Regions from separate parts of the Colwellia sp. 20A7 genome, predicted to be linked through region 1. Evidence: predicted binding sites of a transcription regulator. Region 1 holds the regulator's gene; each other region holds the start of a gene.
What was found. Region 1 encodes LexA, which represses DNA repair genes until DNA is damaged. Its sites were predicted from a motif close to TACTGTATNNNNATACAGTA; they were not measured.
Positions count from the first base shown of each region.

Region 1 (2,289 bases):
CATCGCCCCAAAAACAACAACCCCAATACCAGTACATATGTAGAGTGCTAGCATATGTAAATCATACACCTCCCTACTAACTGCCGTTACGCCTTTAGTCAAATTTAACTGTGAATCTGACCAAGCTGAACTGGAAAATAAGCTTAGACAAACAAGACAAATTTCCGTCCACCAACGTTGATTACTTCTATTCACTCAACCTCTCCCCTATCAATATCTATTTTGTTTTAAATAAAAGTGATGTAATTCACTCTTTAAAACAAAATATAAAAATAGAAAACAGAAAAGCAGCAATGTACATCAAAAATCATTGAACTGATGATCTGTTAATTTAGTTATTATTATTTTCTAATTAAGCACTTAATTTGAAATTTATTAAATTAACTGACGTAGAATTGCCAACTCAAATTACACAATAGTAAATATTAAGTTTAGGTATCGAATTAGCGCATTGACGTCTTTTTTTTATTCTTATTCAGTTTCTTGCTAGATACTTTGTTCGATTCATCTTCTAGAATCGCTCAAAACTTAACCTAGGTCAAATGATAATTTATATAAAAGGCAATACAATCAATAGAGTAACTACTCTAAGCTTTCTCTACAGCTTGACTAGTATAGTCTGGGGGAATTTTGGCTATTGATATAATCAATACTAATCAATTGATTACTTAATAACCAAACATGAGATATGTCTTAGTTTATGGAATAGAATGCGATATGATATTGATGCAAATTGCTATTACGATGTAGTAACAGTTTAGGATAATATAAGTAAATAAAAACTACATCCAATTGCCATTACGAATAACACCAACGGCAAGTCCTTCAACATGAAAATCTTGAGAACTAAGATCCACTTTGATCGGTTCAAAGTCTTCATTTTCGGCTTGTAAATAGACGATATTACCATCACGTTTAAAACGTTTTACTGTTACTTCGTTTTCTACTCTAGCAACAATAACTTGACCATTTTGAACGTCAGTCGTTTGATGTACTGCTAATAAATCACCATCTAAAATACCAATATTTTTCATGCTTTCACCATTCACTCGCAACAAATAGTTAGCAACAGGATGAAATAGATCACCACTCATTTTGTAATGTTCTTCAACATGTTCTTCAGCTAAAATAGGTTCTCCCGCAGCAACTCTACCAATAATAGGAAGTCCATCCTCTTCAATAAATTGCTCTGATAAACGTATTCCACGAGATGTGCCAGGCAACATTTCAATATAGCCTTTCTTTGCTAATGCTTTTAAATGTTCTTCCGCCGCATTCGCAGATTTAAAACCAAAAAAAGTTGCTATTTCGGCTCTAGTTGGTGGCATTCCTGTTTCTTGAATTTTATCTTTAATCAAATCAAATATTTGTTTTTGACGATTAGTTAACGGTTTTAATTCACTTACTGCTGGCATTAGCGTTTCCTTTCGAGGTAAAGACCTGTATTTATTCACAACTGTCATTATATACAGCCAACTAGTAAACGCAAGGGGTTACTAATAACCTTAGGATCATATTCTTAGAATATGGACTTAAAATTATCAATATAATTAACGTGATAGGAGAATAAATGAGTATAAAACCTGATCATTTACTTTAAGATTAAGCTTGATAAATACACATACGTATTTATCAGTTTTATTTGAACAAAATAATTTTGGGAAAGCAGAAAACAAGTTAATCAATATTAATTGAGTGCCAATCCAGAAGAGAATGCGAGTAAGCATTTGATCTACAAAAATAAAAGATAGTGGCTCACTTAATTATAAAGTGAGCCACTAATCAAACTAAAAAACTAAACGGTAGCTACCACAGCTATCAGGCGTACCTAAAAAGGTAAGGAATGACGAGAACTGTCGTCATTCTGAACTTGATTCAAAATCTCAAGTGTTAAGTCGTATAATTTTTGAGATTTAGTAGCTTAATAACTATTCAACTACACGTATGGGATTCCGTATTAAGACACCTACGGAGTGACGACGAATGTCGCCTGTTCTTATTATTAGGCGAATAAATTCGCCCCTACGGTGATGTCGTTCACCTTTGCCTAACAATGTTTTTTGTTAAGGCGTATGTAGGGTGAATGTAGGGGCGACTTCAGTCGCCATCCTACCGACTATTCAACCACATGCATGGGATTCCGTATTAAATGACCTACGGAATGACAAAGGTGGTGACCTGTGTACTAGTTAACGAAAAAACTAAAACACTAAACGGTAGCGGCCACGGCTATCTGGCGTACCTAAAAAAGGTAAGGCGTCGTTAAGGGCGGCTGGAAACTTAGGGCCT
Region 1 covers NZ_CP047130.1:4,321,344-4,323,632, forward strand. Annotated here, with positions in the region: gene coxB (cytochrome c oxidase subunit II) at 1-195, opposite strand, end outside; gene lexA (transcriptional repressor LexA) at 783-1,415, opposite strand; gene GQS55_RS18665 (type II secretion system protein N) at 2,202-2,289, opposite strand, start outside.

Region 2 (2,289 bases), 1.2 Mb from region 1:
TCTAGCTGTAAATCACCAGCACCATCAACACCTGTGTCTAGTATTACGGCTTGTGCCGAAATAGCGTCAGGCTCTCCCCACAAAGCGACAACAGGATAAAGTGGGTAAATACCAATATCAATTAATGCGCCGTTGGCAAATTCGGGTAAAAACGTATTCGGTACTTGGTTTGGCTTATTTGGCGTTAATTTATTTTTTGCGAAAGACTCGAGAGCGAGGCGGTATCTTGAACTGTATTGGCAATATTGACCAAAATATTTACGCGGCTTACCAATACGATAAATCTGTTGTTTTACCAGTGAAAAATTTGGCAGGTGTAAGCTCATTAATGCTTCCATGAAACAACAATTATTTTCTATTGCAGCAGATAATATTTCGCTTAACTCTTTACTATTTGATGCACTCGGTTTTTCGCCTAATACATGTTTTCCCGCGTTCAAACATTGAATAGCTTGTTTAGCATGAAAGCTATTTGGAGACGCAATATATACGGCGTCAATATTGTCATCATCAAGCATTACAGCTAAATCAGTAAATACTTTTACTTTTTTACCATCATTTATATAATCATACTGTAACGCCTTAGCTTCACCTGTCGCTTGTTGACGAGAATATATAGCGTAAAAGTTAAATTCCTCAACTTCTACTGCGGCAGTTAAGAATGTATCCACGATAAAATTACTACCAATAATTGCAATATTTATTTTTTTACTTGTTAAAGAAATATCTTCCATAATTTTTTGTATGCTCAGTATTTATCGTTGATTGAATTTTTCGAGTAACGTCCAGCTTAATTAAATGATAAGTAAAATTAGCGTTAACGCGATTTTCTTTATTCACAGTCTAAATTATCAGAAAATATAAACTAACTGAAATATTATCAGGATTAAAATGGTTTACTGTATAAATATCTAGTGGTATGATTTTATCACATTAATTATTTTCTTTAGGTTTATCTTGTGATTGGTCGTTTATCTGGTACTTTAGCTGAAAAATTCCCACCCGAAATTCTCATCGAGTGTGCAGGTGTTGGTTACGAAGTGACTATGCCAATGACCAGTATTTATGCGCTGCCTGAGTTGAATGAACAAGCGATTATTTATACCCATTTTGTAGTACGTGAAGACGCACAATTATTATATGGCTTTGCTAATACTACTGAACGAAAGCTGTTTCGTTTATTAATTAAAGTGAATGGTGTTGGCCCTAAATTAGCCTTAGCGGTATTATCGGCAATGTCGGCGGATCAATTTGTGAGTTATGTTGCTCATGATGATGTTTCTGGTATTGTAAAAATTCCAGGTGTTGGTAAAAAAACAGCAGAGCGCTTGTTAATAGAAATGCGAGATCGTTTAAAAGATTGGCAAATAACTTCATTAACTCCGGCAACAGATGCAATGCCAGTACAGTTAACTACCGAAAATACTTTTGTGAATGATCCTTTCCGTAATAATAAAGGTGATGCGATTAATGCACTTATTTCATTAGGATATAAACAAGTACAAGCCGATAAAGCGGTTAAAGCTGTTTATAATGAAGGTATGTCAAGCGAGGATATTATACGCCTTTCTTTGAAATCAATGTTATAAATACTCATACTGCCAAAGTACTCTCCTAGAGTAGAGCCGTTACTAAAATGAATAATATTAATTACTGCAATAAAAACCTTGCTGGTAATAATAGGAAATAAAAATGATAGAAGCAGATCGTTTAATTGAGCCTGTCGCAAGTATTGAAGATGAAGGTGTCGATCGTGCCATTCGTCCTAAAATGCTTACTGATTACACTGGGCAAGCTCATGTTAAAGCACAAATGGAAATTTTTATTCCAGCGGCCAAAAAACGCGAAGAGCCCCTTGACCATTTACTTATTTTCGGACCACCAGGTCTAGGTAAAACAACATTGGCTAATATTGTTGCCAATGAAATGGGCGTAAGCATTCGAACTACTTCTGGACCTGTGTTAGAAAAAGCCGGTGATTTAGCTGCACTGTTAACTAATTTAGAAGAAAACGATATTCTCTTTATTGATGAAATTCATCGATTAAGCCCAGTAGTTGAGGAAATACTTTATCCCGCAATGGAGGATTATCAGCTTGATATCATGATTGGAGAAGGGCCCGCAGCCCGTTCAATTAAGTTAGATTTACCGCCTTTTACTTTAATTGGTGCTACTACTAGGGCTGGTGCGCTAACATCCCCGCTCAGAGATAGATTTGGTATTGTTCAACGCTTAGAGTTTTATAATGTGGAAGATTTAACCACCATTGTTAAACGATCCGCACACTTC
Region 2 covers NZ_CP047130.1:3,118,878-3,121,166, reverse strand. Annotated here, with positions in the region: gene GQS55_RS13410 (Gfo/Idh/MocA family protein) at 1-704, opposite strand, end outside; gene ruvA (Holliday junction branch migration protein RuvA) at 960-1,589, shown strand; gene ruvB (Holliday junction branch migration DNA helicase RuvB) at 1,693-2,289, shown strand, end outside.
Region 2: a site for LexA is predicted at 898-917, ahead of ruvA (Holliday junction branch migration protein RuvA). Genes of this name have one in related genera too.

Region 3 (2,289 bases), 1.2 Mb from region 1:
AGATGGTGGAGCAGGTATTAAGCCAGGCGACTTTAAAGCAGAAGTTAACAATATATCTGTTGATAAAACAGAGACTATTCATATTGTTATTGATAGTCTTGTTGAATAGCAAAACTAAATAAGACTAAAATGAAATCACGCTTTACAGCTAATAACAATAACGTTGGCGATAATAATGCCAATAGTAAAAAAGTTTTTAAAACAGGAGTTTTACTAACTAATTTAGGATCACCAGCTGCACCAACTACGGGTGCAGTGCGTAAATATTTACGTGAATTTCTGTCTGATCCCAGAGTTGTTGAAATTCCGCGTCTTATTTGGTTGATAATACTGCATGGTATTATCTTACGTATACGTCCCCAAAAATCTGCAAAGCTCTATCAAACTGTATGGACAGAGCAGGGCGCACCTTTACTTGTTATTAGCAGAGCTCAGCAACAAAAAGTAGCGGCACAACTACAACAAAAGTACGGACAGGATGTCATTGTTGATATTGCTATGCGTTATGGTGAGCCTTCAATACCTAGCGTATTACAAAAATTTCAACAAGCAGGCGTAGATAATATTGTTGTGTTACCGCTTTATCCACAATATGCAGGGCCCACTACCGCCTCTACTTTTGATGCGGTTAGCAAAGAGCTAAAAAAATGGCGTTATATACCTAATATCAGCTTTATTAATAGTTATCATAATAATAAATCTTATATTAATGCACTAGCTAATACGGTAATAGAGCACTTAAATGAACATGGTACACCCGATAAACTAGTACTTTCTTATCACGGAATGCCTGAGTTATTTTATCAATGGGGAGACCCTTATTATGATTTTTGTAAAATAACAACAGACCTACTAAAGAAAGAATTATTAAGTCGCTCAGACAGTAACTTATTAAGTGAAAAATTACACTTAACAGATGATTTTTTCGTGATGACTTTTCAATCACGTTTTGGTAAAGCACAATGGTTACAGCCTTATACCGATGAGACACTTGAAAGTTTAGCGAAAGCAGGGCATAAACATATTGCAATTATAAGTCCTGCATTTAGCGCTGATTGTTTAGAAACACTAGAAGAGCTTGAGCATGAAAATCGAGACATTTTTATTGAGGCTGGTGGTGAAGAATATCATTATATAGCGGCGCTAAATGATCGAGATGACCATATTCAAGCTATTGTAAATATTTTAGCACCAAAGCTTAATGCTATAAAGTGATCTAACTTGAATGATTAGTTAGTCTAAATTTCAAGACTAATAGCTCTAAATAGCCTCATGTAATAGAGTGCAACAGTCTTAATAGAATACTTTAAACGTAATTGAGTAATTGACACTGTATAAAAAATCAGTAAAATGTCTGTATGAGAAAAATAATTCATATAGACATGGACTGTTTCTATGCAGCCGTAGAGATGCGAGACTTCCCTGAATACCGTGATATACCTTTAGCGGTTGGTGGTGACGGACCTCGCAGCGTTCTTTGTACTTGTAACTATCAAGCGCGAAAATTTGGCGTACGTTCTGCTATGCCAGCAAGTAAAGCGAAATTACTCTGTCCTGAATTAACCATTGTGCATGGACGCATGTCGGTTTATAAAGAAATTTCTGAACACATAAGAGAGATTTTTTCTCGTTATACTCACCTTATTGAACCCTTATCGCTTGATGAAGCCTTTCTTGATGTAACTGACTCAGTACAATGTCATGGCAGTGCAACGCTTATTGCGGAAAAAATTCGCAGTGATATATATAATGAGCTAAACCTTACTGCCTCGGCAGGTGTAGCGCCAAATAAGTTTATTGCAAAAATAGCCAGTGATGAAAATAAGCCTAATGGGCAATGTGTTGTCACACCTGATAACGTTAATAGCTTTGTAGAGCAACTATCTCTGAAAAAAATACCAGGGATAGGACCTAAAACATTTCAAAAATTACAATCTTTTGGTTTTACTACTTGTGCAGACGTTAGAGCATCTTCCATTGCGAACCTCACCACTATAGTCGGTAAATTTGCGACTAGTTTGTATCAAAAATCCCACGGTATCGACAATAGAGAACTAGAGGTGAGCAGACAACGTAAATCGTTGGCGATAGAAACAACTTTAATGGCGGATGTTTATAGTGAAACGGAATGCTTAATAGTTATTGAAAAGCTATATCCTCAATTAGTCGAGCGGTTAGCAAAAGTTGAGGGTAGGCAAATTGTTCGCCAAGGTATTAAATTAAAATTCAATGACTTTAATCAAACTACGGTCGAGCAGCAAAGTTTAGCTGCAGAAGAGAATGTTTTTC
Region 3 covers NZ_CP047130.1:974,345-976,633, forward strand. Annotated here, with positions in the region: gene ccmI (c-type cytochrome biogenesis protein CcmI) at 1-109, shown strand, start outside; gene hemH (ferrochelatase) at 130-1,215, shown strand; gene dinB (DNA polymerase IV) at 1,359-2,289, shown strand, end outside.
Region 3: a site for LexA is predicted at 1,329-1,348, ahead of dinB (DNA polymerase IV). Genes of this name have one in related genera too.